3 regions of the Paenibacillus sp. FSL H3-0321 genome follow, and region 1 is predicted to be linked to each of the others. Evidence: riboswitches for the same ligand, from Rfam matches in the RefSeq annotation. Region 1 holds a riboswitch; each other region holds the start of a gene.

What was found. A riboswitch is a leader RNA that binds a small molecule or an ion and turns the genes downstream of it on or off. The one in region 1 is predicted to bind cyclic di-AMP.
Region 2: another riboswitch for cyclic di-AMP. It lies ahead of MHI45_RS19160 (C40 family peptidase); the one in region 1 lies ahead of MHI45_RS21655 (hypothetical protein).
Region 3: another riboswitch for cyclic di-AMP. It lies ahead of MHI45_RS02550 (APC family permease); the one in region 1 lies ahead of MHI45_RS21655 (hypothetical protein).

What each region holds. Positions count from the first base shown of each region.
Region 1 covers NZ_JBBODH010000001.1:4,830,353-4,840,717, forward strand. Annotated here, with positions in the region: gene MHI45_RS21605 (ATP-binding cassette domain-containing protein) at 1-240, shown strand, start outside; gene MHI45_RS21610 (ABC transporter ATP-binding protein) at 244-1,146, shown strand; gene MHI45_RS21615 (ABC transporter permease) at 1,139-2,428, shown strand; gene MHI45_RS21620 (hypothetical protein) at 2,468-2,662, shown strand; gene MHI45_RS21625 (transposase) at 2,971-4,164, shown strand; gene MHI45_RS21630 (hypothetical protein) at 4,825-5,391, shown strand; gene MHI45_RS21635 (hypothetical protein) at 5,410-6,042, shown strand; partial or broken gene MHI45_RS35220 (group II intron maturase-specific domain-containing protein) at 6,277-6,441, shown strand; gene MHI45_RS21645 (hypothetical protein) at 6,521-6,709, shown strand; gene MHI45_RS21650 (hypothetical protein) at 6,787-7,239, opposite strand; gene MHI45_RS21655 (hypothetical protein) at 7,268-7,777, opposite strand; cyclic di-AMP (ydaO/yuaA leader) riboswitch at 7,902-8,084, opposite strand; cyclic di-AMP (ydaO/yuaA leader) riboswitch at 8,505-8,693, shown strand; gene MHI45_RS21660 (hypothetical protein) at 8,800-9,216, shown strand; gene MHI45_RS21665 (glutaredoxin family protein) at 9,413-9,655, opposite strand; gene ytxJ (bacillithiol system redox-active protein YtxJ) at 9,652-9,978, opposite strand; gene MHI45_RS21675 (SDR family NAD(P)-dependent oxidoreductase) at 10,175-10,365, shown strand, end outside.
Region 2 covers NZ_JBBODH010000001.1:4,298,561-4,308,925, forward strand. Annotated here, with positions in the region: gene MHI45_RS19150 (GNAT family N-acetyltransferase) at 1-356, opposite strand, end outside; gene MHI45_RS19155 (C40 family peptidase) at 617-1,108, opposite strand; cyclic di-AMP (ydaO/yuaA leader) riboswitch at 1,114-1,256, opposite strand; gene MHI45_RS19160 (C40 family peptidase) at 1,642-2,070, opposite strand; cyclic di-AMP (ydaO/yuaA leader) riboswitch at 2,128-2,266, opposite strand; gene MHI45_RS19165 (hypothetical protein) at 2,487-3,317, opposite strand; gene MHI45_RS19170 (M1 family metallopeptidase) at 3,329-5,356, opposite strand; gene MHI45_RS19175 (YwhD family protein) at 5,462-5,968, shown strand; gene MHI45_RS19180 (AbrB/MazE/SpoVT family DNA-binding domain-containing protein) at 6,084-6,554, opposite strand; gene MHI45_RS19185 (DNA-3-methyladenine glycosylase) at 6,772-7,452, opposite strand; gene MHI45_RS19190 (transglycosylase domain-containing protein) at 7,556-9,625, opposite strand; gene MHI45_RS19195 (hypothetical protein) at 9,896-10,365, shown strand, end outside.
Region 3 covers NZ_JBBODH010000001.1:630,324-640,688, forward strand. Annotated here, with positions in the region: gene MHI45_RS02515 (hypothetical protein) at 1-194, shown strand, start outside; gene murB (UDP-N-acetylmuramate dehydrogenase) at 276-1,187, opposite strand; gene MHI45_RS02525 ((2Fe-2S)-binding protein) at 1,374-2,183, opposite strand; gene MHI45_RS02530 (ABC transporter ATP-binding protein) at 2,228-3,034, opposite strand; gene MHI45_RS02535 (FecCD family ABC transporter permease) at 3,152-4,186, opposite strand; gene MHI45_RS02540 (FecCD family ABC transporter permease) at 4,183-5,244, opposite strand; gene MHI45_RS02545 (iron-hydroxamate ABC transporter substrate-binding protein) at 5,471-6,508, opposite strand; gene MHI45_RS02550 (APC family permease) at 6,683-8,500, opposite strand; cyclic di-AMP (ydaO/yuaA leader) riboswitch at 8,626-8,785, opposite strand; gene MHI45_RS02555 (disulfide oxidoreductase) at 9,013-9,444, opposite strand; gene MHI45_RS02560 (DsbA family protein) at 9,444-10,172, opposite strand.

The DNA.
Region 1 (10,365 bases):
GTGCAGGATGAGGAAGAGCTTAGGGGACTGGCGGCTGAATTGCCGGGGGCTCAGCAGTTTGCACTGGAGACACCGGGAGTCGCTTCATTTATAACCCAGCAATTTAATCAGAATGAGAAACGCATTCAGGACTTGGGCGTAAAGGTTATCAAGAGCCGCAGTCTGGAGCTGGATGAGATTTTAAGCTTATGGACACAAGGACATCGTCCGATCCTGATCGACCAGAAGAGAGGGGACTAACGAATGGAAGCTTTGAAGCTTGAACAGGTAGTAAAGCAGTACGGAGACAAAACCGCAGTAAACAAAATCAATCTAAAAGTAGAGCAAGGTGAGATTTACGGCCTGCTCGGAGCCAATGGCGCCGGCAAAACAACAACAATGCGCATGGTGCTTGGCCTGATCTATCCCGACGAGGGCAAGATTCTCTACAACGGCAAGTCCTATAGCAATGAGCTGCAGCATCTGATGGGCTATCTGCCGGAAGAACGCGGACTGTACCCGAAGGTGAAGGTGAGCGACCAGATTATTTATCTGGCCCGGCTGCGCGGCATGGCGGCAGGCGATGCGGACAAGAGCCTGCGTTATTGGCTGGACCGCTTTGAGGTCCCGGAATATTACAATAAGAAAATTGAAGAGCTCTCCAAGGGGAATCAGCAGAAAATGGGCTTTATCGCCGCGGTTGTCCATAAACCGCAAATCCTGATTCTCGATGAAGCTTTCAGCGGGCTTGATCCCGTCAATGTGGAGCTGCTGAAGGATACCGTCCGCGAAATGAGGGATCAGGGCACCAGTATCCTGTTCTCTACACACCGGATGGAGCATGTTGAGGAGCTATGCCGCAACATTACTATTCTTGACCGTTCCAATACAGTGGTCCAGGGAGATATCCGCGAGATTAAGAAAGGCTACCCGCGCGAGGAGGTTATACTCCGCACAGTGGGCGAAGTGGCTGGCCTGGAAGGTATCGCCGGTGTAACTGCCGTCCAGCGGCAGGAACGGGGATATGTTCTTTCGATCCGCGAAATCGGTGCGGCCCAGCGCATTTTGCAGCATGCTGTTGCACAGGGCGAGGTAGAGCATTTTGAGATCAAGGAACCGACGCTAAACCAAATCTTTATTAGAGCGGTAGGTGAATCCAATGAATAAAATGGGGACGATTATCGGTTTTACATTCAAGAATAAAGTAAGAACCAAGGCATTTCTGATTACTACGCTGATTCTGGTGGTTCTGCTGAGCATCGGGATGAACATTCCGTATATGGTGAAGCTGTTCCAGGGAGACGACGGGTCCGCAAAGAACCAAGTGCAGATCGGAGTCGTGGCAGAGGATGGCAACCGCGTAGCTGAGCTCCTCCAGGCCTATAGTCCGCCTGAAGGCGTGACCCCGGTAACGATCAGTCCATATGCTACTGCCGATGATGCAGCGCTCAAGAAGGGTCTGGATGAGGAAAACATCGAGGGCTATATCACATTGGGTGCACAGAGCGGTGAAGGCATTCCCGCAGTTACCTACTACAGCAAGAACGGTGAGATTGATTCGGATGTGCAGAGCTATCTGCAGAATGCACTGCAGCAAGCCAATACTCAGCTGATTGTAGGCGATAAGCTGACTGCGGAACAGGTGGCTGCAATGTACACCCCGGTATCCATTGGTACCCAGCAGATCAGCTCAGAAGGAGCAGGAAATGAAGGTACGGCAGAGGAATCACCGCCAATTATCAACTATGTGATTGTATATGCCCTGCTTATGCTGTTCTTTATGTCGATTATGATGACAGGCAATATGATCTCCGCCGAAATCACTTCAGAGAAAAGCTCCCGTATCATGGAAATCCTGATTACGAGTGCTGCACCACTGACGCAAATGTTCGGCAAAGTGATTGGCATCTTCCTGGTCGGCATCCTGCAAATTGCGATTATCTCCGCAGGCGTAGCCGCCAACCTTATGCTTCCGCATAATGCCAGTATCCTGACCGATTTTGATCTTGATCTGGGGCAGCTGGACATCAGTATCCTTCTATACGGACTGGTACTCTATATTCTGGGCTACTTCCTGTACGCCTTGATGTACGCAGCTGTAGGTTCCATTGTCAGCCGTACCGAGGACCTGGGCCAGGCGATCATGCCGATCCTTATGCTAGGCTTCGTCAATTTATATCTTCCGATGTTCAGCATCTCTGTCCCGGATACCCTGCTAGTTAAGGTAGCAAGCTTTGTTCCATTCACTTCTCCGCTCAGCATGCTGCTGCGTATTGGCGTTGGCGAGGTAGCGACCTGGGAGATTCTGGTCTCGATTCTCATCTTACTGGCAACCACCTTACTGTTCGGCTGGCTGGCCGCCAAGATCTACCGCACGGGAGTGCTGATGTACGGCAAACGCCCAAGCATCAAGGAGATCAGAAAAGCGATGAAGGCCTACAAAATTTAATTGGAATCATCAATATAAACCTTTTGAGGAGTGGCAAGGATGAATAAAAAGCATGAACAAACATTCGGGTTGCTGTTTGCAGTATCTTCGTTAATCGCACTGGTCGCCAGGTTAATGCCGTCCAATGGATCGAATCTGCTTGATTTTATTCAAGGGCTTTTGACAGGAATGGGCATTGCCGGTATGATTGCGTCATTAATCATCTTTGGCAGACATTCTAAACGCGCACACTAAGAAGTGATCATAGGTTTTACTGAGGAAGCCGCGGTTCGGAAACCGCGGCTTTTTTATATTGAATTAGTGACTCCGTTTAACGAAACCGATAAATAGGCCTTCATATGATAAAGAGGGCCTGATGACTATCATATCTAAAGTGAGGTCATGCTTTTACATTTACCAATACACGTTATATAGATGAGCATTTTGCATTAATCTAAGCCCTTGGTACACAAAGAGATTTTGAGCATAAAAAAGGACTTCACCCCAACTTGGAGAAGTTTTTTGGTAACGACACCAAAACACTCAAGAGGAGGAAGTCCCCTTTGTATATTCTCCAAGAAAGTCTATTTTCCTTTGAGGAGCTTCAAAAAATCGAATCAAAAGAGCGATTGCCCATCTTTTTCAGCGCACTGGACCTGCGACCTTACGCGAGACAATTGAGAAATCCTTCACCCCGAGGAGCGGACGGGCACTGCCGTCAAGGCATTCTTCGCGCATTACTCGCGGCTCCCTTAGAGAACATCGATACGTTCACCGGCCTAGCGCGCAGACTGGAGTTTGACCTTCGTTTCCGTTACCAATGTGGACTTCGGCTGGACATCCCCGCCCCTTCAATTTCCACGTTAAGCCGGGTTTTTGCCGAGTTGACTCGCAAAAGCCTTGCCAAGCAGTTGTTTGAGGATCTTGTGGCTCAGTGCCAAGAAGCTGGAATCATCGACGGCACTCATGTCGCCATCGACAGCGCAGCCATTCACGCCTACGAGAAAAAAGAACCCAAGCGAAAAAGCGAGCTCACTGGCCATGCCAACTGGGGTGCAAAGTTCGACACCTTCGGCAACAAAGTCAAGTGGTTTGGCTATAAGCTGCATCTGGCCGTCGATGCCAAGAGTGAACTTCCTATGGTGCTCCAGGTGACTCCTGCCCATGTGAACGACGGAGACGAAGGGCCTGCACTCATGACGATTGTCGCTGCAAAATCCAAAGTGAAATTCTTCATGCTGGATGCGGGCTACGACCAAATGAAAAACTACGAGGCGGCCCGGAACGTCAAGGCGCAAGCCATTATTCCGCTGAATCCACGAAATGAAAAGGAACCGCCAGCGGGGATCACCCGCAAAGGCACGCCTTGTTGTTCGATGGGATTTCCTATGACGTATTGGGGACAGGAAAAGGTACATTTGAAATTTCGTTGTCCACATGCGACAGGTCAAGTGGATTGTCCTTTGGGTATGGTCACTTGTTCGTCGTCCAATTATGGAATGGTGGTTAAAATCAACAGTCAAACGGATCTCCGGCGTTACGCGTTGCCGCATCGGGAAAGCCGAGGCTGGAAGGAACTTTACAATAAACGAACCAGTGTAGAACGCTGCAACTCTCGAATGAAGACCTATTTAACTGCAGACCAGCTTCACGTCTGGGGGATTCAAAAAGTGACAACACACCAATATTTGAATGCGATTGTGTTACTTGCCTCTGCACTTGCCATCGTCAAGCAACGAGTCCAAAACGCCGCTTGAAATTTCAAATTCATTGAAATTCTGCCCGTCTGTCCATTTATCGCTCCGCTCTCACAACACTGAGATTTCGCTGTGGCCTAACCATGGACTCTCAATCGAAATATGAATTATGCAAAATGCTCAGATAAGAACCTGTGTTTTATTTGTAAAATTTTGTGCAATTGTTGTAAATCACTTAGCTTATAATTCAGTAAACTAAAAAGATTAAGCGAGGAAGATTCTATTGTCTAGCAAAACTGGGGAGTTGAATTTGTAAAGAATCAACTAGTTCTTATGAACCGTTTATTGAAGTAAGATCTAGAAAGAATTTTATTTATGTTTTCAATTAGAAAAAAAGGAAAAATGTCCTATTAATATAAATGTCATCCAGTGTTATGATTAGTGTGCTTAGAAAAGGACTAGCTGGCCAGCATCTTTTTCAAAAAGCTTAGGTTTTTGTGCCACAAGTAAAGCTTGTAGAGTAAAAACATTTTGGGTAATCGATTCTAAGGCTTCGTAATTTAAAAAGCAGTTTGTAGATAAAGAAAGTCTCTCAAAGTTTGTATAATACTTATTAATCGTAAAACATTTTAATTAATGTGTGAAATTGCTTTAATTAGAATCATTAGTTAATTAATAGAAATAAAATCCTTTAAAAAATTATACAGGTGGTGTTTTTAAATGAAGAAGACAAGATTAGTAGGCACTTTACTATCCGTTTTTATTTTGGCTATATGCATTCCAACTAGTGCATTTGCTGATTTTTTTGCAGGCGGACGTTCTTCTGCAAAGTTTAATGCCTATTACGATTCTTCCGTAGTAACATATGGATATGAAGGAATATATGATACGGCAAGAGCAAGTTGGGGGGGGATTTCTTCTAATGTTGCCATTGGGAAAACCACCTCATCGAGTGGCTTGCCAGACAAATATTATGTTGGCTTTTCAGCTGATCCTACTTTTCTTGGATTATCTTCTTATTACGATGCTAATGGAAATCCCGTAAATAATAATGTACCAAGAGCATTTACGACCTTCGCAAGCTATAATAATAATTTAATTGTATATGAATCTCCTGGTTCATCAGCAGTAAGAATTTCAAATGCAATTCATGAACTTGGTCATACCTTATCTTTGGCTCATACGACACAATCAGGTATAACCGATTCTGTAATGTTTCAAGGTGTTCAAACAATTGGCCCTCAACAGTATGACAAGAACCAACTTAAAGCAAAATGGGGAAATTAAAATTAGGGGTGATACATTGTGTTGAAGAAAAAAATTAAATTTAACAGCAAGCAGATAATTATCCTTGCTTTGATAGCATTAACTATTGCCATTATCAATACTTCAGGATTGGAAGCAAACAATAAAGCTGAAAGTACGCCCATTGAAAAAGCAGAGACAATAAATATGGATGCAAACTATATTCTATTTAATGATGTAAATCAATTAGACCAAGCTGCAGACTTAATTCTCGTTGGTAGTCCTACAATGGATTTTCCTGAAAGAGAACATATTACAACGTATTTTGGAGATGGAGCAATTCAGGACTTCTATACACTAACTGATTTGAAAATCGATAAAATTTTAAAAGGTCCTCAAGATTTTAATCTTGCAACATCGCAATCGCTTAAGATTATTGAACCAATAGGATATGCAAAACCTGAAAAAAAAGAAAATAAGATTACTCGTGAAGAATATTCTGAACTAGAAAAAGGGGAGAAATATATTATATTTTTGATGCAAAATGACCAAGGTCAGTACGTTGTAATTAACGTGAACAACGGTAAATTCAACCTTAATGAGACAGAAGTTTCTTTTGCTTCGGATTCAGAGAATGTAGAACATGAAAAAATTAAGAAGGAGGTTTTTTCGAAATATAAAATAAAAGAATAATGATTTATTTATGATACCAAATAATAATGAGCTGCATTATGCGCGCATTGAAAAGTGATCATAGGTTTTAACTAAGGAAGCCGTGGTTCGGAAACTGCGGCTTCCTTTAGTTCGCCCAGCATGGGCGCTATCTCTAGGGTTCATGTCCAGAATGGTGAAGGCAGTACTAGCCATTAGCTTAGACAAGGGTATCCACCGTGAACTGAGTCAGTACCTTTAAGCTGGTGCGGATACTTCTCGCTGGCGGATACACCAGTCTTTCAAACGATAGATAGATGGTTTCGAAGGAAGCTGCAAATGTGCCTTTGGAAGCACTGGAAGAACCCACGAATCAAAGCTGTTGACTATGATGCCTCTGTTTGCGTTCTAAGGCTTGTTTCTATACGTCTCTACATATAGAGAATGGAGAGTTCAGGATCCTGCTGGTTAAATGAAGGGTTATAGTGTACCTTATTTAATAAGATAAGGAGTGGTAATCTTGAAAAAAAACAATCAAATCCCCGCGATCCTCGCAGCTTCAATTCTGCTGATTCTGCTCAGCAGCATGCTTAAGCCGGAGGGCTCTACCCTGCTGGGTGTGCTGCAGACGTTAATGCTCGGAGTGGGCTTGCTGGGCTGCTGTACAGCGGCCTGGAGATTCGCAAAAGGCGGCAAGGGCAAGAGCTGAGTATAAATAGAAAAGGCCGCAGCACTATGCTGCGGCTTTTTCATGCGCTTTGACAAGTTGCTATATTCCATACGAAGCTATACAACAAACAAGTTTGCTTCAGGCCGCAACGTTTCCAACCGGCACATTTGCTCGCGCACATGTCTCAGCCGGGTTTTCAGCACCGGCACGCTTTGCTCAAGAATGGTGCTGATTGCCGGCAGGGGCAGCAGCATGCCGTACCATAACACCTGCACAATCTGATCCTCCCAGGCTAATCCATTGGAAACAAAGAGGCTGCACTCCTCCGCAGCCCGGGAGCACTGCTGAATGCACTCCCGGTACGCATCCAGAGAGAAAGGCTGCGGGATGAAATCATCATGAAGGTACCGGGTATAAAGCTCAGTGAAGGTTTTCATCGCAGTCTTTTCCGCAACGGCACCCTCTCCCAGCAGCAGACTGGTGAGTGCATAAATATTTCCGGTGTTCTTTTGGACATATTCCGCAAACTCGCTGGCAGCTGTCCATTCCGGGGATAATGGGTCTGGCATGTCTTCACGTTCCTTCCTGAATAAGAAATTATAAGATGGAGAAATAAGTGATGGATCTGTCCATTAGCTCGGCTATGTCCGGTTCCTGCCAGCTGCCTTTATGCAGCAGGGAACTTGAAGGTTTATAGTACATCCGTCTGAAGGGGGGCGTACCGCCGGCCCCAGCCGTACGGGAATAGGGGACCATTTGCAGATGTGACGTGACGACCTTGCCTTGCAGCTTGGCTTTTAAATCCAGCAGGGCCGTTTGCACGATTTCTTGCTGACCCGGCTCCCACTGCGCACCTAGCTGCTGTACAATTTCTATGGCTTCTTCTAGCCTGTGATTGCGTATACTTCTCAGAAAGCTGCTCCATTTAATGACGTCAAAATGATCGCCTTCCGCAGACAGTATCCCCGCTCCCCAGCTGCACCCAGCCTTGCACGTAAGCTTCAGCACACCATACCGGCACTTGCCGGATGACTCCGCGGCATGATGGAATGGCCAGGGGGCATCGAATACAAACACTTCTATACGTGACAGCCTGCGCTGGTTCATTTCGTTTTCCCTCCTACCCATTTATAAGCTGCAGCCTCAGCACAAAAAACCGCAGCAGAGGAGGACCTCTGCTGCGGTTTTGGTACAGGCTTAAATACACCTGGCGAAAACACGTGGCGGATCAAGGTTCTCTCTAGTCGCTTACGGGGTTAGCTGTCGGATTCGGACGGTGAGAGTCGCCCTACCTAATGAGACCACAGTCTCCTTCGGATTCACCCCAAGAAAGATTCTTATCTTCCAGGTAAGGCCCTGCGGGCCTGATGGTTCCCCCGTTTCCCGCATTGCGGGAATTCAGCGTTCATATCGCATTTCATGCATTGGATTCAAACCGAATCATACCTTTTCGCATGAGCTTTGTAAAAAGAAAAAAACATTCTTCTGAGCCGATTTTCAGGGGATTATGGCAAAAGAAACGATAAGAAGTGCTAAAAGGGTGTTTATCAACGATTTTCAGCTTTTTATCTCGTGCATACGACTGCTTTTGATTTAGGGTGATTAGAGCCCAAAAGGCAATTTGCTCAACAGCGGGTGAATATAATCACAACGCTGAATGCTTTTTCGCAAATCGTTGATAAGCCGAGTAAATAAGAGGAATGATGAGATTGAGGCTTAAGTAAGCGCTACCCGATCTGGATTGGGTTTACTAAATGCATTATTTTGGCAGGTTTGGCGGTTTACAAGGCCGTGATCGCCAGAGTATGATTACTTCTGTTTACTACACAATCGAATACGCAGTCCGCTTAATTTCCGTTATGGAAAGCGGGGGAACCAACAATCGGCAGCCGATGTGAGAGTCGGAGCCGGTTATGGGGTGAATCCTGTGAAAGTGCGAGAGAATGCTCGCATGGATACAGGTAGGGCGACTCTCACTGCCCGAATCCGACAGCTAACCTCGTAAGCGTATTAGAGAGGATGAGCACAATGTGACCGTTAATTGGACCACAGAGGGAATTCCTTTGTGGTTTTTTGCTGTGTTCGTACGGGCAAATGAATGGAAGTCCTAGGCCGGAGGAGAGGAAGATATGGCGAATTCGGAAGAATATGTACTCATTAACGCTCCGACTAAAGCGGGGGAGCATTTTATCAAAATCTTAAAGTTCAGAGGCTACAAGATCGCAGGAATCGCCAACAATGCAGCGGAGAAGCGGCGTCTGGAGGAACTGGGAATCGAGGTCAATCTTGTGGTGGATACACATCATCAGAATACATGGTTCCGCCCCTCTTTTCCGGTAGGCAGAGTATTTCTGTTCGAGAGCAGTGTGACCTTATGCTGCCGGTATATCCAGATGTGCCGGACCTGGACGACAAAGCCAATATACGTAATTACGACTTCGATGAATCCCAGACTGGTCTATAAAGGACTTGGAGCGGATTCCGTCATCTATTCCCACAGCGGAAATGTCTCTTTTCTGGCGGATGTCTCAACGAATCCAGGATAAGGCCAAATAAAAGGGCAAATAAAAGGCATCTCCTGGACAGAGGTCCAAGGAGATGCCTTTTTCAAAAATATAAGAATTTATATGTTTCACACGATAACTTATCCTTCTATTTCTCGCTGAAACGGTACCGTCCTTAAAAAGGACGGCAAAGCCGTTTCCACTTGAATATAAATATTTATATGCCTCACGCTATGAATTATTCAGCGGTTGCTCCAATAAGCTCCTTAAGTTCGGAAACGTTGAAGCCCTTGACTGCGCGGCCTTCGTACACAGTAACAGGCACACCCATGAAGCCCAGCTTCTCGACTTCTTCCTGATACACTGTACTTGTCATAACATCACGCACCTCGAAGCTAACCTTTTGCTCGGTTAGCCACTGCTTCACTTGATTGCAGTCGCTGCATCCTGTGGTGGAATAGACAATTACCGGCTGGCTCATTGGCTCACAGCTGCCTTGATGGCGTCCCGGGTGATTTTCCAATGGGAGGTGTTCCAGCGGACTTCGCCGTCTTCCAGCAGGAAGATCTGCGGAGATTCATGCTTGATCCCGAAATCTTCGGCAATCTGATTGGACAGCGGACGGTCTTCAATCACATGGACAATGGCAGCTGGAGTCTCGGAGCCTTGCGTATAGGCAGTGAATTCCTCGTTGGCCTTGGCGCTGATCGGGCAGGTAGTGCTATGCTTGAAAAGCAGTTTTTTACCTGGTTGCGCAACATATTGCTGCAGTTCTTCCAGAGTGTGAAGTTGTTGGATAGACATCGGTATCTCACCTTCCTATAAGTACTTGTAACTACGATTGTAACATAGTTCAAAATTAAATCAAAAAGGAAGTTAGAGCACCCCTTTCAGCAGAATTACAGTCCCATGAAGGACGTTGAAAAAACGTGATTGCCATGCTAATGTGAAAGAGATGCCGCGTGTATCCTGAAGAATCGTAAAGGGTGTGTCCATATTCATGAAAAGGGTTGCTTTTGTTACCGGTGCTGACCGTGGTTTAGGTTTTTTTCTGGCAAGCTGGCTTCTAGAGAACAAATATTCCGTATTTGCCGGTCAGTATATGAAGGAGTCGGAATTGCTGGACGCACTGAAAAAGCAGTACCCGGACCGATTAACTCTGATTCCGCTGGATATCGGCGACCGTGAGAG
Region 2 (10,365 bases), 530 kb from region 1:
AAATCAATTTCCCGCTCGGGATAACGCTTCAGCGCGGCCTGAACGATGGCTTCCATGAAAATGTGGCCAAGACCGTGTCCGCAAAGTTCGGGGCGCATTCCAATACCCAGCCTGACGACACCCTCCATCGGAAACAACTGCGCAAAGCCGCAAAGGATGCCTTGCTCGTTGACCACGGAAACATACTGGTCTCTGCGTAGCTCTGGATCGCCAAATTCAATGCCAAGCGCCTCCATTTGGGACCAAGGCATCCATTCGTAAATATTATAAGGCGCTTTGTAATTCCATGCGGCGATATCTTCGGCATGGCTGATCTCCATGGGAACTACATGGAATGTAACGGGGGAGCTAATCATAAGGCCACCGGCCTCCTTTCATGGGGAGCAACAGCACTAGCTATACCTAATTATATCCATAACTGGCCTGATTCGACTCAGAAATTTTCTGAAAGGCGGAAACTTGACAAAGTGGTAAAAATATTTTATAAAATGGAGGAAATTTGGGGGAGATTTATGTTTGGCGGATATTGAGAGGGGTAAGTAATTTTATAGACAAAAAAACAGGCCCCCTCCAGATTTCGGCAAAAATCATGGAAGAGTGCCCGTTTTACGACAACTTATTGTACGTCATCATTGTCTTGGGAATCAGAAGTAACGGATTGGTAAGCATCTGTACTCATGATCCGTTTGGCGCCAACGTAGCGGTTGACGTAGTAGCTGTCACTCATCGTGCTGATGGTTACACCACGGGAGGATGAAGCATGTGCGAATTTGCCTTCACCGACATAAATGCCGACGTGGGATACACCTTTACCGCTTGTATTATAAAATACAAGATCTCCCGCTCTCAGATCATCCCGGGAAATGGCAGTACCCATTTGGTATTGGGAACCGGATTGGTGTGGCAAATTGATACCGATCTTATCAAAAACGTACATTGTAAATCCGGAGCAATCAAAGCCGTTGGTCGATACACCGCCGGATACGTATTTACTTCCGATGGTCTTGTCGATGACTTTATCCATTTTGGAATCCGCGAAAGCGCTTCCTGCTCCGATGGTAAGCATAATGGAAAAGCTAAGTACTGCTGCTGCTAACTTCTTCTTCAAAAGTGAATACCCCTTCCAAATGCCTACGAGGTTAGCTTAAGGGTTCGGTTGAAGGTCCCCTATGACCCCTCTGTGAATAGGAGGTCAATTCACCCAAAATCGGTTCCCCCGTTTCCCTAATGGTTAGGGAACTCGGCATGACTGTTGATTAGGATTAGCTTGTTAACCAATACATGACAAAACCTTTGTAAAACCCGATTCAATAATTACAAAAATGTTACTAAAAACTCACTGCGATAATTGTAACAAAGACTTCGCCAGTTGGCAATCACTTAAAACATATTAATGCATAATATTTACGCTTTTTAAGAGTTATCTTTGCTAAAAAGGTCTTATATTTACGCGCTGAGTAAGCTTTAACTTAGATTTGTTGGGATTTTTAGTAAAAAGGTGTTTCACAGACCTCAAATACGTGTAAAAGGTAGAATAAGGAAGACAAAAAGGAAAAACCCGGAAATGATTACGGCAATAATCAGTTTCCGGATCTCTATAAGTTACAATTATTTATTGGAGGATGAAATTCCTGAGGGATGTCAATCGTAAGCGATAGCTTTGTAAGCTGTTGTGCTCATTACTCGTTTGGCTCCAACGTAGCGGTTGGCCCAGTAGGATTGACTCATTGAACTGATAGTTACACCACGGGATGAAGAGGATTGGGCGAATTTTCCGTTGCCGACATAAATGCCGACATGGGAGACTCCATTGCCAAGGGTATTGAAGAATACCAGGTCGCCGGAACGGAGGTTATTCCGTGATACGGCGGTTCCAACGCTGAATTGTGCTTTGGAAGTGCGGGGCAAGGTAAGGCCAACATTCTTAAATACATATTTGGTGAATCCAGAACAATCAAAGCCGGCAGTGCTTATGCCTCCGGTTTTATACGTCGTTCCCAGTGTTTTTGTAATAACCGTATCCATTCTGGAGTCGGCGAAAGCGCTCCCTGCTCCAAGCGTGAACACCATCACCAGCCCTAATGCTGCTGCGGTGCATTTCTTCTTAAAATTATGACTTTTCAAAAGATGTACTCCTTCCAAGGCCTGCGAGGTTAGCTTAAGGATTCGGTAGAAGGTTCCCCTATGACCCCTCTAAAGCGAGATCAATTCACCCAAAATATGGTTCCCCCACTTCCCGGTGCCGGGAATTTGGCGTTTTATGCACCGAAACAGTGACGTATCGACAAGGTTAAATGCTTAAAGGCACATTCATTTACTTCAAATTAGTTTCAAAAGATTACAAAGTTGTTACTACTGGTACAGGCATCATTGTACCAGAGGATTTACAGTTTTGCAAATACCCTAAATCACGTTGTAACCAAAAGAAGAGTCCCGCCCTTTATCTGGGGCAGTGACTCTTCTATTATGCCAAGGGACTGGCGTAATTATTGTGGAAATGTTTTGCTGCACCAAAGGTGATACTGCCCCGCTATGCTCCACATTTTGAACAGCGTTGAGGGAAGCGGTGAAAATTGCCGGAACAGCAGTGCGGGCAGGCCTGGACAGAAAAGTGCGGTCACTCCGGAGAGCAGCAGCAGAAGCAGGCCGCCGGCGCCGAACAGTGCAGATATACAGGTGGAAGGGAGGATTACCCTTAGGCCAACCAGCAAGGAAGAGAACATGCCTGTTCCTCCGGTGAAGCCAAACTGCATGTACAGCAGCAGAATGCGGATCAGGTAGAAGTACAGGAGCCAGGCCAGAACATAAGGAACCAGTCTCAGCAGCAGGGTATAATCGAGAATACCGCTGAGGAGAAGCCCGTACATTTTGGGGAGAAGCCAATACAGCGGTGCTGCGGCCAGAAGCCATTCCGCTAGACTGAACAGCAGTACGGGGAGTCCGTAAAGCTTCATTCCGGGAAAAAAGAACATTCCCCGCTCCCCTTTGCGCTCCTGGTGCAGCTCATGCAGCAGCCCTGCACGGATAAAGGGGGAGCATAGCAGCCGTAGCGCTGAGAGGGCCAGCAGCAGCCAGAGCCAGCGCAGCACCCCGGGGTCTGTGCCCAATGCAGTCTGTCCTTCGATATAATACAGCAATCTGCCTATTCCGCTGCCGCCGGCGTGTGTATCGGGATAACGGAGCAGCACCGGGATGAGGGCTGACCTGACGAATCTGTACAGGAAATAGCCCCAAAGCAGCCGATAGATAAAAAGCAGAATCAGAATATAAAATTGCTCTTTCATGCTGTACCAGCCGCGGGTTATCGATCTTTTCACAATCCTTCACCTCACCAGACAAGAGTTCCGAGCAGGGTTTCAAGCAGCTTCGTTGCACTAAGCGTCCAGCGGGAGAGCGTCTTTCGCTCCAGCTCCGCCAGTCTAAAATTGTTGAGATGCTTACTCTCCAGCAGAATGGAGTGCTCCGGATCAATCTCTGCGGACAAAAGAGGCGCTTTGTAGGCTAGCTGAAAGGTGGTTTCCTTCTCTGTTCCATTCCAAAACTGCTGGACGGTATAGCCATCCAGGAAGGTGAACTTTATCGGGACGTCACCATACTGATTTCCTTTATTGCTGACCGCTACTGAGCTTTCGTAACGGGCATTATCATCGCCGCCCTCTTTTTTAGGGTCAGAGATTTTAATATGATCAATCGAAAAATCCGGAGAACCGCCGCTGTATACATATTGGTCGAAGTAGGCTTGCCAGGATTTTTTGGTCACCTTCTCCACGATTTTCTGGAAGTCAGCGGTAGAAGGATGCCGGAAGCGGAACTTACGGGTATAGGCCGCCATTAGGGTATCCATCGTCTTGGTTCCGACCTGCTGTTCGATATCCTTCAGCACCAGCTTGCCGCGGATGTACACATTTCTGGCATAGGAATCGGCAGGAGTGTATTTCCAGGTTTCCAGGTCAAGCGGCTGGGAGGATGTCACCAGGCTGGCCTGCAGGACATGATTGGATGATACCCCATACTCCTGCTCCATCAGCCTGTCTTCGGCGTAGGAAGTGAAGCTTTCGTCCAGCCAGGCCTCCTCGAATTCATTGCTGGCTAACATCCCGTAGAAATATTGATGGCCGATCTCATGAATGACCGTGCGCTCCAGAGAGGTTCCTGGAGAAGCCTCAGCTGCGCCAAAAGCAGTAACCAGTGTGGGATATTCCATCCCGCCGGCGCCGTTGCCCTCTTTGGGAGGTACGACGATGGATAATGTAGAGTAAGGATAAGGTCCGTACCATTTGCTGAAGTTGGTCAGGGCGGCCTTCGCTGCCTGGAAATAACGCTCCTGCAGATGTTTATGCAGCGGGTCCAGATAAAGCTTGATTCTCACGCCCGGTACATGGTCTGTAGAGAAGGCCTCCTCGGCTACCACAAAGTCCGGAGAAGCGGCCCAGGCGAAATCATGTACATCATCCGCATAAAATTGGTACACCTTCTGATCCTGCTTCAGCTTGGCGCTCTTGACCGGGAACCCGCTTGCGCCAACGATATAATTGGGGGGGACGGAGATGGTTACATTGTAGATACCGAAATCGCTGTAAAATTCGGATGTTCCGTGATATTGGTGCAGATTCCAGCCTTCCTCTTGTACACCCCGGGTACCGGCAGGTTCATAGACGCTCAGTTTGGGAAACCATTGCCCGGCCATCACGAAATTGCCGGCGGAACCCATGCGGGCGAATATTTTGGGCAGCTTAACTTCAAACTGGACCTTAAGCGTTACGCTTTCCCCTCCGTTAACCGGCTGCGGGAGATGCACCTTTACGAGTGTCTTGTCATTGACATTGCCATCATCAGGCTGCACGTATTGCAGCCGCTGCATGAGCGAGACTCCCTCCGTAGTCCGGAGATCGGTCAGGGTCATGCTGCCAAATCCGTTCGCCGGCATGGCATCACCCCGGAGTTCGCCTCCAGATTCTTTCATAAACGTAGTATCCTCAGAAGCAAATGCGTTTGGATAAAGATGAAAGTAGAGTTCTTGTACCGGTTTTAGGCCCGGGTGAGTCCAGGTCACCGTCTCTGAGGCTCTTAGAGAGGTGGTGTCCGGCAGCAGCTGCACGTCGATATGATACTCCACTACCCGCTGGCTTAACGCCTTCGAGACCGGAAGGGGAGTGCTCTCGGGAAGAACGGGCTGCACGGCTTTGGGCTTAGGCAGGGCAGCGGGGGACTTGGCCTCTTTTTGAACAGCAGCAGTTAGAACGGCAGGGCTGTGCTCTGCACCATACCCTGAAAGGACCCCTATTCCCCCTCCCAGCAGAGTGAGGGCGGACAGGGCCGCAAAGACGATAATGTACCTTAATGACAGTGGCTTCATAACTGTGATTCCTCCCGTGACAAGCATCTACGGGATGTATATGTTTGCATTCGCCGCATTATTAGCTAAAATTAAATTATTAGTGAAAGGAAAGGATGTGCACTTGTGGATAACGTACAACCGGAGGGCAAGAAACAGATTGCCTTAAATATTGTGAATGCCAAGAGCAAACATAAAGGCTTCGGCGCAGGCTCCATTGATTTGAACAATGTATCGCCCGTTATTATTGACGGCGGTGAAGCAGTTATCGATATCGGTGCCATGCATGCCAAGAGTAAGGTAGAGAAGGGGATTAAGTTCTCCATGAACCGCGAGGATGTGCCGGCGGGCAGACAGGTCTGGGTTGTCTGGGTAGCTGTAGACCGTACGGCGGAGGGCCAGTTCTACGGGGGCATTACCGCTTGCGAGATGTGGATTGATACAGAGGCACGGCGCGGCTGGAAAATTCTTGCCGATCATGTGAACAAGCTGGATGCTGCTCTGAAGCGGAAGATCATTCTGGAGGGGCTCGGTACAGTGGAAAGAGCGGCGCTTAAATCACTGCTGATTTCTCATAATGAAGCTTGGTGGAATGCCTCTCCGGAAGAGCTGAAAGCGGCACTGTCGGAATAGGAGATGTCCCCTGCAACATACTTTGTTTCAAGCTAAAAGGCTTGGCCCTCCCGAAACGGGAAAGGCCAAGCCTTTTGAATGCTCATGAGGGATGAATCAAGATGTTTGTGTTCATTTATCTGCCTGCTGCATTGATCTTGCGCTTTAGCTGGCTGACTCTGGCCTGGCTGATGCCAAGAACCTCGGCAAGCTCCTTCTGGTTGGCATACGGATGGTCCGCGATGGCCTTCTCGAGACGCTGGCTCATTTCCTCTGTCTTTGTTCTCCGGCCGCCACGCAGTAATGCAGTGTTGTCTTCAACAGGACTTACCGGTTGCTCTGCCGCATCGGAAACAAGCCCGGGATCTCCCAGCTCTTTGAGGCAGCTGTTGCAAATAAACTGATCTTTAAAGTAAGTTACATGATCAAGGCTTCTGCAAAAAGTGCATTCTGTAGAGGTGTACTTTCTGAGCACAATAATCTCTTCATTCAGAATGAAGAACTCGATAGGATCTCCAATGTCAATATTACGTGTCATGCGGATTTCTACGGGAACCACAATTCTACCAAGACTGTCTAAACTCCGGATCATGCCTGTATCTTTCATCTCATGTCCCTCATTTGCATCTTTATATTTTTGTGTGGATATCTATGATTATAACAGTAATTGTAAGTTAAGAGAACGGGGGAAGCGCATACATTTATAGGAATTTGGCGAATAAAGGGATGAAAAACCTCTGCCTGCGGAGGTCCGCTAGCAGAGGCTGATTAGGGTTCATTATTTTTTACCCAATTCCGGGATACCGAAACAGGCAGGGAAATCTTTAAACTCTGAAAGAGCTGGCCTGCTTATCATTTACCGAAACGTAAGGATTGTTCCTGAGATAGAAACGCCAGGGCAGCTCCGCATATTCTTCAGCATAGGGAATATTGATGCGGGGAGCCTGTACAATATCAAGAGCTTCGGGGCTTGCGCCCTGCTCCAGCCAGAGCGGCCCGCCCGGTACGTCCAGGCGGATTTCATTCAGGCTTTTGTCGATCCGCAGCGCCCGGCAGAGCTTGCCCGGACCGCCCGACAGGTCGGACGGCTTCTTGATGCCTATGCCCCGGTAAGATGCCATCCGCTCCGCATCGGCGGGAGTGAGCGGCTCCACCGCGCGGATTAATACCGCATGCGGATTGTCTTGCGCGGCGGTTACCACATTGAGGCAGTGGTACATACCATATATGAGATATACATAGGCGGTGCCTCCGGAGCTGAACATTACTTCGGTTCTGGCGGTGCGGCGGCCGCCATAAGCATGGCTGCCTTTGTCTTCGGCGCCTCCGTAGCTTTCCGTTTCCACGATGCGGCAGCGTATATCCCCGTCTTCCGTGCGCCGGACCAGGTGCTGGCCAAGAAGAAGCGGCGCGGCCCTAAGCGCTGTATGCGCATAGATCTCCGGGGACAGAAGTGGAGAAGAAGGGAACGCTTCCCTGCCGCTGGCAGCGTTATTCGCATTCATAGATTGATGGCACCTCTCCCTGGCGAAGCAGGGCTTAAAGCCTGTGCTTCTGCCGTTCATTGGTCCCATCGTAGCGCAGACGGGGCAATGGCTGCAACAAGGATCAGTTCATCCACCAGCGTTTAATGTCGCTCCACAAGGAATGTTCATCCTTGGCAGGGACTACGCTGTCCTTTGATCCGCCGGATGGAGCGGTGTCTTCGCCTGCACCATGCTGGTCACAATATTCCGTAGGTTCTGTACCGCTGATGAAGGTTTCCAGCTCCTTCTCGGGGCAGGCGGCTGTGGCCAGCTTGCCGGATTGCGGGTTAATGTACACGCTGACTACGCCGTCGGGAATCGGAAAAGTTTTTGGCGGGACATTTGCCAGCGCTTTTTCCGTGAACTCCGCAAAAATTGGCGCAGCCCGCCTTCCGTCAGACGTGGCGATTTCACGCCCTTTATCATAGCCCACCCAGACTGCGGTAGACAGCTCGGGGGTGAAGCCGACCATCCAGCCGTCGGTGTCAGTGGTGCCGGTCTTGCCGGCCACGGGACGTTTGATAACGGAGGCAACACGATTTCCCGTACCGCCGCTCTCGAATACACCTTCCATCAGCCGGGTCAGCACATAGGCCGCTGCCGGCTCGACAACCTTTTGCCCCTGGCCCTGTGGAGCTTCATAGAGCAGATTGCCTTTGGAGTCAGTAATCTTGAGGATAGCCGTCACAGGCAGCTTAGCCCCTCCGCCGCCAATCACCGCGAAGGCTGAGGCCATCTCCAGCGGACTGACCGGCGAGGTGCCGAGCGCTAGTGAGGGCACGCTTTGCAGCGGGCTGCCGATACCCATATTAGCGGCCATTTCGGCGACCTTATCCGCCCCTACCTTCATAATGGTATTCACGGCATAAATGTTGTCAGAGGCGGCAATCGCCTGACGCATATTGATCTCTCCAAGATATTTGTCGCCAAAGTTGCGGGGCTGATAGGTTTTGCGGTTATTGTCGTAATGGAACAGCGTCGGCTGGCTGTTAAAGACAGACAGTCCGGTCATCGTCTTGGACGAGAGTGCGGTCAAATACATAATTGGCTTAAAGGAAGATCCCGGCTGGCGCGTTGTGGCCAAGGCATGGTTGAACGGGTTGGTGCGGTAATTTGTGCCTCCGACCATCGCTTTGATATAACCGGTGCGGGGGTCGATGGAGACAAGGGCGGTCTCCAGCTCACTGCTGCCGTCCATTCCTTTATCGACAGCATCCTCTGCCGCCTGCTGCATATCGGAATCAAGGGTGGTATAGACTTTCAGCCCGCCCTGGTCCAGCTCATCGCTGCTGATATGGAGGGTGTCGATGACAAGACTGCGCACATAATCGCGAAAATAAGGTGCGGCTACAGTGGTGTCCTTCTGACCCTGAGGCTTGAAATTCAAGCCTTCCCGGGCTGCCGTCTGGGCCTCCGCATCGGTAATATCGCCTACATTGGCCATCGCAGACAAAATGATGCCCTGCCGCTTCTTGGCATTCTCCATATGCGTATACGGCGAATAGTAGGTCGGGCCCTTGGGAATCCCGGCAAGCATGGCGCTCTCGGCCAGATCCAAATCCGCCGCAGCTTTGCCGAAATACATTCGTGCAGCCGCTTCAATGCCGTAGGCTCCATGTCCGTAATAGATTTCATTTAAATACATGTTCAGGATTTCGTCTTTACTAAACTTCATCTCAAGCTGCATCGTATATAAAGCTTCCTTCGCCTTACGGGTCCAGGTCTTCTCATGGGTCAGATAAAGATTGCGCGCAAGCTGCTGGGTCAGGGTGCTGGCCCCCTGCGTGCGTTTGCCCGCCTCCAGATTGACGAGTACAGCCCGGGCCATACCTTTTAGATCAAAGCCGGAGTGGTCGTAGAACTTACGGTCCTCCACGGCCAGTGTTGCCTGTATGAGCAGCGGAGAAATCTCTTCCAGCTTTACAGGGTCCCGGCTACGTCCATCGTTGGTGAAGGTGGCCAGCACATTGCCCCGGGAATCGAGCAGCTTGGAGCGGATATCATCTCCGATCGGAGGAAGGTCTTTCTGATATAGATAGCCGATCAATGCCCCGGAAGCGAGCAGCAACAGTACGGTCATGACGGCCAGCAGCCGGAACAGCCCGCGGAAGCGGTGTTTCTTTGCCTTGGGTTTATCAGAATCGCGCGGCATGGCATCAGGCTCCTTCTTTATAAATATCTAAATTATAGGAAACGACAGCTGTATTCTTTTTTCCTCATTAATTTTCATTATGGGGAAGGATGGGATCAGATATTCAGGAGACCTGTACTTTGCATCAAAAGAGATAAGAGGGAGCCGTTTGAAGACGGTGACCAAATTGTCTTCTTTTTGTGATTTTCTCTGGTGGATCGAGCAGCGGCGGGGGAGTATAACAGAGTAGTGTTTACTGAAAAGGGTATATATCTTACAGGAGGTGTTCTCATGAATTGGACCCATAAAATACATCACACGGCTTTAACGCTCCTCTCGGCGGGCCTTTTGGCGGTTTCCGGCTGGGGAGCATCCGCTTCACCGGCGCAGGCAGCGTCAGCACCGGCACCTGCCTGCGGCAGCGGTGATCACGGATTGTTGCAGGAATTGCAGGCGAAACTGAGCAGCACCCAAAGCGCACCGCCCAGCTTTAACGATCTCCAGTTTCTGAGCGCAGATACAGGCCGGGCGGCAGGAAACGGCTTTATGATCGGTACGTCGGATGGCGGCTGTCACTTTCAGGAGATCTACAAGGGACAATGGAACTTCCGCCAAATGGATTTCCCGGACAACGTCAAAGGTTGGGCGCTGGCTTCAGTTCAAGATGGTTCAGCGGTCTATCTGATTACAACCTCTGACGGAGGCTCTACCTGGAAGAGACTTTCGGACAAGGCGGTAACTTTTGAGCGAATCGATTTTAC
Region 3 (10,365 bases), 4.2 Mb from region 1:
CGATCGATGATTATCTGGATGATGCGCTTATCTTAAGGGGCTCAGGCAATACCCTGAATGCGGATGGTGAACTTGTGCCGCTTCCACAGCATAGCTATGAAATTGCCGTCAGCGGACTACATTTGGATAATCTTGGTGAAGGTAACGCGGAACTCCAGACAGCTAGAGCCAAGTATGCTCTCTCCATAAGCTAATCAGAATACTGAGAGCCCACTGCACATGTCTCTATGCAAAGAAAGGCCGCGGTAATTGCTCCCGCGGCCAACGAAATGAAGTTATTCTTCTCCGATAATTTCCACTTCAGTCTCCAGCTCGACTCCGAATTTATCCTTCACTGCAGCCCGCACATGCTGAATGAGTCCGATATAATCGCTCGCAGTGGCATTATCTGCGTTAACAATAAATCCGGCATGTTTACGTGAGACTTCCGCACCGCCAATCCGGGTCCCCTGAAGCCCGCTTTCCTGAATCAGCTGTCCGGCATAACGGCCCGGCGGCCGTTTAAAGACACTGCCGCATGACGGATATTCCAACGGCTGCTTGGATTCACGCAGATAGGTCAATTCATCCATGGAAGCTTTAATTAAAGCAGAATCCCCCGGAATCAGTGCGAATCTGGCTTCCAGCACGATATATTCACCGCTCGCAAAGACACTTTGTCTGTATCCCCACTGAAACTCATCCCCTTGCAGGGTGACCAGCTGCCCTGCCTTATTGATAGCAAGCGCACTTTGCAGCACATCCTTAACTTCCCCTCCATAAGCGCCAGCATTCATATAGAGAGCACCACCAACTGTTCCGGGGATGCCGCAGGCAAACTCGAGACCTGCCAGCTCCTGCTCCAGGGCATACCTGGATACATCAATGATCTTGGCACCGCACTGGGCGTATAGAAGATCTCCTTGAATCCCCATACCGTTAAGGCCTGAGGTCTGCAGGACGATCCCGCGGATTCCACCGTCACGGATAATTACATTTGAACCATTTCCCAGTACTGTGAGAGGAATATCATTCTTCCGGGCATATGTAACAATATTTTGAATTTCCTCATAAGTGGCAGGTTCAGCCAGTATATCTGCACGGCCGCCCATTTGGGTGAATACATAATCCTTAAGCACTTCATGGCTTTTTACCGTACCGGCAGGAGCCAGTTGCTGCAGATCCTCTTGAATTTCGCTGATATTCATCCTTCATGCTCCTTTTACGCTATGAAAATAATAAATCTTACCTTTTATAATGTTTATGTTGATCCAGCTTTACATTGAACTATGGCAACCACAACTTTAACAACGAACAGGCTCCCTTGTCAATGACGGGAGCCTGCTGCGGTATGCCTGCAATTTTTAGTATGAAACAATTCTTACAGTTATATCCTAAACCTGCGGTGACGCAGCTTGAATGCGGTATTCGGCTCTACGTGTGGCCCGTTCCTCTTCTTTCAGACGGGGGCAGGTATAGCAGACACTTCCGCCTTCAGTTCGGTAATACAGACAGCAGCGGTTACGCATGTGTACCCTCTGCTCTGGATCGGCAAGGGATTCGATCTTGCGCACCTCAACTTCAAATGGATTTCTGGGAAGCTGGAACACTTCTGCAGCCAGGCCTTTCCTTAGACAACTGTAGTCGTCCTGCACATGAATCAGAAATTCCTTATTGCTGCTACCTGCTGCAAGCATTTCAATATAATAGTTGAACTTAGAGGGGAGCTGTCCCCAGATCTCTCCCAGTCTCAAACCACTGGCGGCAGACATTGCATGCAGCAGCGGGCTTGCTGTGTTCCTGTAGAACTCTGTGAACACTTTATTACGCCAAGTAACCCGACCCTGTTCGTCAGCAGGCGCTGGATCTATCACCCAGGAATCCAAGGAGAAGGCAACGCGGCAATACCCGCTCGCCGGAATGAGATGAATGCGCAAATTAGATAAGTTGATCACCGGAACATTGGAATATAACGAGACCGAATATTGTACTGCCAGCGCCACGCTGGAGAACCAGCCGCCGAAGTATGCAGCCACAGCCTTATCGTCCAGCGCCTTCATCAGCGGTCTGTAGCAGTCCATAAATGCTCTCATACCCTCTACACTAATCAGATCCTGCGCTGTAAATGAATACCTCGCCTCGTCTGGGGGAGATGGATAAAGATCAAATTTGCTGCCTATGTCTTTTATCTGTGCCTCATTCATTTCGTTTCCTCCTTAATTCCCCCAGCTAATCCTTCACTTGTAAATTACATGCCGACAGCTTTATAAGCAGCAAGCTCGTAAGGAAGGCATAAAGGTACACCTGTACGCGGATCGGGAACGATATCACATTCGATTCCGAATACTTTGCGAAGCACATCTGGTGTCATAACCTCCATCGGGTTCCCTTCGCTGATTACGGTGCCCGACTTGATCGCTACCATATGCTGCGCGTAACGGGAGGCATGGTTCAAATCATGCACCACCATAATGATCGTGCGGCCCTCTTCCTGGTTCAGCTTCTGCAGCAGCTGCAGTACTTCCAGCTGGTGAGCCATGTCAAGGAACGTGGTCGGCTCGTCAAGGAACAGGATATCTGTCTGTTGTGCCAGAGCCATGGCAATCCAGGCACGCTGGCGCTGTCCACCGGAGAGGCGGTCGATTGGACGATCATGGAACTCTTCCATCCCGGTAACAGAAATCGCATTGGCAATAATCGCCCGGTCTTCAGGAGTCATGGTGCCGAAGCCCTTCTGATGCGGGTAACGCCCGTATCCAACCAGTTCGGATACAGTCAGTCCGTCCGGAGCCGTCGGGTTTTGCGGCAGAATGGCCAGTTGACGAGCCACTTCTTTAGTAGATAGGGTATGAATTGATTTGCCGTCGAGCATGACATTGCCGCTCTTAGGCTTCATAATCCGTGCCATCGTCTTGAGAATCGTGGATTTCCCGGAGCCGTTCGCTCCTACCAGCGCTGTAATCTTCCCTGTTGGGAGTGACAGGTTCAACCCTTTAACAATCGTAGCCTCCGCATAACCAATACTCAGCTGTTCTGTATTCAAACGTTCCGACATGATCTTCACTCCTTGAAAGTTTTATGGAGCATGTGCTCCTTTAAGATTAACGACGCAATAAAACTGACTTCGTAAGCATTCGCTTAGTTTTATGGAGCATTTTGCTCCTTTAGTTAATCAGGCTTTTGATTTGGCCAGTAAATATAGGAAATAGGGAGCGCCGATCAGCGCAACTACAATACCTGTCGGTATTTCAGCCGGCTGCAGAATCCAGCGGCCAATAGTATCCGCGGTAAGCAGCAGCAGCGCACCGATTAAGGCACAGGCGGGCAGCAGCACCTGATGCTTCGGTCCAACGAGCCTGCGGGCGAGATGGGGCGCAATCAGCCCCACAAAGCCTATGCCGCCGCTTACGGCGACACAGGAGCCGGACAGCGCGACTGCGGCGGCCAGCAGCAGAATGCGTTCCTTCTCCACCGGCATGCCCAGCCCGGCCGAGGTTTGGTCCCCGAGGTTAAGTACATTCAGCACCCGGGCTTTGTAGAACGCAAATGGCAGCAAGATGGCTATCCAAGGTGTCAGCGCAAGCACAAATCTCCAGTCGCCGCCCCAGATTTTACCGGCCATCCAGATCGCCACAAACTGATAATTCTGCGGATCCAGCCTTAACGACAGGATCAATTGGAAAGCATAGATGCCTGCACCTACAGCGATCCCGATAAGTATCATTCTTGTCGGCGAGAGGCCATCCTCGCGCCGGAAAGACAGGAAATAAATAAGTGCAGCCGTAAGACTTGCTCCGGCCAGCGCCAGCAGCGGAAGAACAAAGATTGGAGCTGCCGAGGTTGCCGGAACAAATGAGATAAAGATAATCACCGCAAACCCGGCACCGGCATTAATCCCCAGTGTGGAAGGCTCTGCCAGCGCATTGCGCGACAAGCTTTGCAGAATGCAGCCGGAAACCGCAAATCCTGCGCCGACAAGCAGAGAGATCACTATGCGCGGCAGCCGGAAATCAAAGAGAATCAGCTTTTGCTGCTGCGTCCCCTCTCCAAGGACTGTGTGTAAAACATCCAGCGGTGATAATCGCATTAACCCCGTGTTCATACTGACAATAAAGATGACCACTATAAGAACCGCAAGTGAAGTCAATATGGCTGCTTCCCGGGTACGGCGTTGTTTCCCGGTGGGTGAGTGCAGAGCCCTGCTCATGACAGCCCCCCTTTCCGTTTACTCGCCAAGTAAATAAAGAACGGCACGCCGATCACTGCGATTAAAGCGCCTAGCGGTGTTTCATAAGGCGCGTTAATCATTCTGGCCGCAATATCAGCAAATACAATCAGTAGACTGCCGAGTACTGCAGAGCAGGGAATAATCCAGCGGTAATCGACGCCAACCAGATAACGTGTAATATGGGGGATAATCAGCCCCACAAAAGCAATCGGTCCAACCGTCGAAACCGCGGAGCCGGCGAGAATCACTACAATAATAATCCCGGCTGTTTGCACTAGCCTGGTCCGCTGTCCAAGTCCCGCCGCTACATCGCGTCCGAGACTAAGGAGCGTAATGGATCGGGAGAGCAGCAGAGATCCTATCAGAGCTGCCGCAATCCAAGGAAACAAAATACGAAGCTGTGTCCAATTGGTCCCGCCGATCCCGCCTGCCATCCAGAAAGCAATATCCTGTGACAGATGAAACAGAATCGCGATTCCCTGGCTCAAAGCCAGCAGCATAGCACTTACGGCGGCGCCGGCAAGGGTCAGACGCAGCGGGGTTAAGCCGCTATGGGAGAGCGAGCCAATCCCGAACACTAGAATGGCTGCTGCTGCTGCGCCGATGAAGCAGTACAGCATGATGTAGAGAAAAGAAGCAGATGGCGCAAAAGCAAAAGCTAACGCCAATCCTGCGCCGGCACCGGCATTCAGACCCAGTAAGCCGGAATCTGCCAGCGGATTGCGGGTCATGCCCTGCATGATTGCTCCTGCGACGGCGAAACAAGCACCAACCAGCGCTCCAGCCAAAGCACGGGGAATCCGCAGCTCCCGAATAATCTGATGCTGCTGCAGATCCGGATTAAACCGGAAGACTGCCTCCCATACCGTCGCCAGTCTAATATCCGCGGCACCCACCGAAACGGAAAGTGCCAGACCAAAGACGACAGCGGCAAGGCCGATAATCAAAATTACTACCGCAGCAACAGGCCTTGTCTTCAGCGGTTGATCTCCTGACGGATTTGTATTGCTAGTTATATAACGTGTGGATGACACCATAAGTCTTCCCCTTAATAGGATGAGTTCAATGTTTTCAATGAGAACAACTATCATTCTCATTATCGCAAATATCTGAATTATGTACAAGCTTTCACAGCTCGCACTTTCACTGTGAACGATTAAGTCAAAGTCCTAAAAAAAGGTGCAGGTCATTGTATCTCAAGATACAAGAACCTGCACATCCCTCCACCGCTGAAGAGTTCGCTCTACACGCAATTAAGGCTGATTATTTCACGAGAAAACTCAAGACATCATCAATAGTTTTGGAGTTGGCAGTGGCTCCGCTGTACAGCCAGCTGCTGTCAGCGCTAAGTTCATGAACATTTCCAGCCTTAACCGCAGGGATACCCTTCCAGATTGCTCCGTTAAGAATGTCAGAGGCCTCGGTCTTGTCACTGTTCACCAGGAAGATATGATCTGCGGTCAGTTCAGCCAATTTCTCCAGAGTGATCGGATTCCAGGTCGCTCTGGATGCCGCAGGAATTTCAGTAACCAGGTTAGGTTGCTTCAAACCCAGATCTCCGTACAATACAGCACCACTGCTGCGTGTTTCATCTACAATAAAGAAGCTCTTCGACACTATCCACAGAATGGCGACCGATTCATCACCAATGGAGCTGCTGATTTTGGCTTTTGCATCTGCTGCTTTTTGATCGTAGTCTGCAATAGCTTGTTCAGCTTCAGTGCTCTTGTTCAGGAGCTCACCGATTTTGAGCAGCGATTTGCGCCAGTCTTTGCTAATCTCGTCACCAAGGACATAAGTAGGTGCGATTTTGTTCAACTGGTCATACAGACCGTTCTGCACACTGGACTCAGACTGCACAATGTGGAAATCCGGTGCAAAGCTGGTCACAGCCTCCAGCGGAAGATCATAGCTGATGGTTGGCACATCTTTAAGCTCAGCAATCAGATATTCCTGGGTTCCGTTTGGCACAGACCACTGCGCTACCGGGGTAACACCCAGTGTTACCAGGTAGTCTTCCATATAAGAAGCAAGTACGCGCTGCGGATTAGCCGGTACCGTGACTTCATGTCCCATGGCGTCTGTCACCGTTTTCTCTGTAGCCGGTGCAGTTGTTTTCGTTGGCGCTGCCGTTGCTTCAGCAGTAGCCGTAGCCGTAGGTGCAGCGGTAGCTTCCGCTCCAGAATTTGCAGCATTCTCATTATTGCCATTGCCGCAAGCGGACAAGAACAAAGTCATAGCCATACATCCGATCAATGCCAGCTTCATGCTGCCTGATCTCTTATTGTTCATCGAAAACATTAAATACCCCTCCTGTATTTACATGCATTAATGGTCAAAGGTGTCCGAGGCCTTCGCCTTACTTTTTAAATGATATTGATTCTCATTATCCCTGTCAACAAAATTATTCGTTCTATAAAAAAAGGTTGCCTCCGTAAGCTACGGAAACAACCTCTGCTAACCATATTTATCTGCCTATTTGTGCAAATGATAGGGCACTGTTGCTACAACTATATCTTTTTGATTCATCAGATAAGAGCGAATGAACAGGCTGGTCTGATTATGCAGGATCGCCTGCCACCAATGTTTGGTAATGAACTGTGGAATCAATACGGTAATATGGTCTGTAGTAGCGGTCTTCCACTCTACGGTATCGATAAATTTCACCAGTGGGCGGATAATGCTGCGGTAACGGGAACGAAGCACGATCAAGCGTACCCCCGGGTTCCATTCCTCCCATTTCTGCTCCATCTTGTGAATCTCCTCTTCATCAAAACCAACGTAGACTGCCACCACATTATCTGTTAACGACTTCGCGTAACTGATCGAATGCAGCACAGCGCGTGTCACACCCGCAACCGGAACAACAACGGTACTTCCTTTAATCAGCGGTTTATCCGTAGCAGGACAAATGCGAAGCTGATCGGCTATATTCATATAATGACGGTGAATGCGGTGGAATACGAACATGACAACCGGCAGGAAGATGAAGGCCATCCACACACTGGAAAACTTGGTGATGATAAAGATAAGCGTAATCGTCAGGGTAGTCAGCATGCCGATTGTATTAACTACAAATTTATTCTGCCAGCCTTTCGGCTTCGTTTTGAACCAGTGCACCATCATGCCAAGCTGCGACAGCGTAAAAGGGATAAATACTCCGACTGCATACAGCGGAATCAACCCTTCTGTATTTCCGTGGAAAGCAGCTACAAGCACAGCCGACAATACTCCGAGAAAAATTATACCATTAGAGAAGCCCAGACGGTCTCCCCGGACCATGAAGGCGTGAGGCAAATATTTATCTTTGGCGAACATGAACGCGAGCAGCGGAAACGCCGAGTAAGCTGTATTCGCCGCCAGGAACAAGATGACAGCCGTTATCCCTTGAATGAAAAAGTACAAACCACCCCGGCCAAACGTAGATTCGGCAATTTGCGACACGACGGTGGATTTCTCATTCGGAGTAATCCCATACCAGTAAGCCAGCAGCGTAATGCCGGTGAACATCAATCCGAGGATGCCCCCCATCAGCATCAAGGTTTTGGCGGCGTTTTTTTCCGCGGGAGCTTTGAAGTTCGGAATGGCATTCGATACCGCTTCTACCCCGGTAAGTGCCGAACAACCGGAACTGAAGGCTTTGAGCAATAGGAACAGGCTGACGTTAGAAACGGCGGAACCGATTTCCGGGATTTCGGCATGAGCGCCGCCTGTAATATATTTGTACACCCCGGCAATGATGAGTACAAAGATAGAAAACACGAACAGATACACCGGGATGGCAATAAATGAAGCGGACTCCGTCACCCCGCGGAGATTGATAATCGTCAAGATCAGAATGACGGAGACTGCAATAAGTACAGTATGGTTATGAAGACTCGGAAAGGCCGATGTGATCGCATCCGTTCCCGCCGAAGCACTAACTGCAACCGTAAGAATGTAATCTACCAATAAAGAGCCGCCAGCCAAGAGGCCGGTAGGAACGCCCAGATTGCTTTTTGCCACGATATACGCTCCGCCGCCTTGCGGATAGGCAAAGATGGTCTGGCGATAGGAAAAAATAAGGATGGCCAGCAGGCCCAATACGGCTAATGCAATCGGCAATGAATACCAGATGGCGGTGAAGCCCGCGGCCACCAGTACAATCAGGATTTGCTCCGTTCCGTAGGCCACAGACGAGAGTGCATCGGAAGACAGAACAGCCAGTGCTTTCACCTTGGATAACTTTTCATGATCGAGTTCGTTCGACTTCATCGGACGCCCGATCAATAGTCGTTTTACCTTGCTTACCATTGTAGTAACAGTTCCTCTCTTTGTTGAGTTGAAACGGTAATACCGCGCGCCGTTTTCATTGGCAGGTTTCATAAATGCAGGCACAAAAATAAGCATACGGAAATGATCCGCATGCTTACGCATGCTCATTATCCCACCCTTGCTTACGAGGTTAGCTGGCGGATTCGGGCTGTGGTAGCCCTACGGTTCCGGTCAAACTGACCTGCTTCCGATTCACCCCATTGACGTCACCGTCAAGTTTGGTTCCCCCGTTTTTCCTTGCGGAAAATTCAGCGCATATTCAACTTCTCACAAGGACTAATAATAGTCTACAATAGCTTTTCAGTAAAGCGGTGAAAAAAATGAAAAAAGAATGAAAAAACATCCAAAAAGCTCAAATCTAAGATCGGGGATAAGTGAATCTTTCATTCTCTTTCATTATCCCAGCGTTCCGTGATTTTTGAGTATTTTGGATGTTAATTGTGACAAAAATTAAGGAAATATTTATGCTCTAAATTCTGCTTAGCCTTTTCTTATTCTGCTGGCTCTTCCTTACGCCCGGTCCAGAGCAAAATTGCGATTAGAGCAAAAGCAATCAACGCAAGCAGAGGTACCGTAATGAACCCTAAAAAGTTCAAATAATCCTCATTGCAGGGTACACCAATTGTGCATGGCAAGATTTTACTGAGTGCAGGAATTTTCTGCTCTGCGTAGTGATACAGAGAGATGCTCCCGCCTATCAGACATAAAGGCAGCACATAAGGAATGATGCGTTTATCTCCCCGGTACGTGGCAATTCCGAGCAGAATCAGCTGAGGATACATAAAGATACGCTGGAACCAGCATAGCCTGCAGGGTTCATAATGCAGCACTTCACTAAGATACAAGCTTCCTGCTACAGCAATTACGGAAACAAACCAAGCCAGATACAAGCAGTGGCGTCTGCAGAAGGTAGAGAATTTCATCATTTGGCATCCGCCGAATCAAGGGCGATTTGCACCTGCGAGTCGATGGCTTCAATATCAAAGGCCTTGTCTACCTTGACTCCATTAACAAATACAGTAGGAGTAGAGGTCACTTTGCTGTCTTCGGCCAGCTTCATATCTCTCTGCAGTTCACTTTCATAGGTGCGTTCCTCAATGTCTTTACGCAAGAGGTCAAAATCTATCGGCAGGTTCTCTTTCTGCGCCAGGCTTACCAGGTAATCAGCGGTCGCCCACTCTTCGCTCTCCTCGCCCTGATTAGCATAGATTGCGTCATAATAGGTCCAGAAAGCTTCACTGTTCTGATGATAGACAGATAAAGCTGCTAATGACGCTGTTTCGGAATCCGGTCCGATAAAGGCCATATTTACGAAGTAAAAGGCCGCTTTGCCCGGAGTTACGTATTTTTCAACAAGCTGAGGTTTGATGGTACCGGTAAAGTCTGAACACGCCGGACATTTATAATCCCCGAATTCAACAATTTTGACTGGAGCATCCTCTTTTCCAAGTCTGTGCATCTCGCTGTAATTAAAGTCAGAGTTCCCTTTTGGAATCAGCATGATTAGAGCGACAAAGATAATGATAACTGCTGCTACCGTGCTGAAGATCAGAATTCTCGTTTTTTGCTTCTGCTTTTCCTGTTCTGCCCTGCGCTTTTCCTGCTTGCTCTGTTGGGGAGCCGCGGCACTGTTTCGTTTGTTTTTGCTCAAAGAGAGTTCCTTTCCGTCCACTCAGGACCCGGGTAATGAAAGTCATATAATTTAAAATTATATAATTAAAGTTCTCTCTTTGGCAAACTTCCATAGCAAACTTCAGCTCACACCGCCTTTGTTTTCAACTAAGCCAAGATAGACTCTGCTGTGTGTACGCGGGTTATTAAACAGTTGAAACAGCACAAAGGAA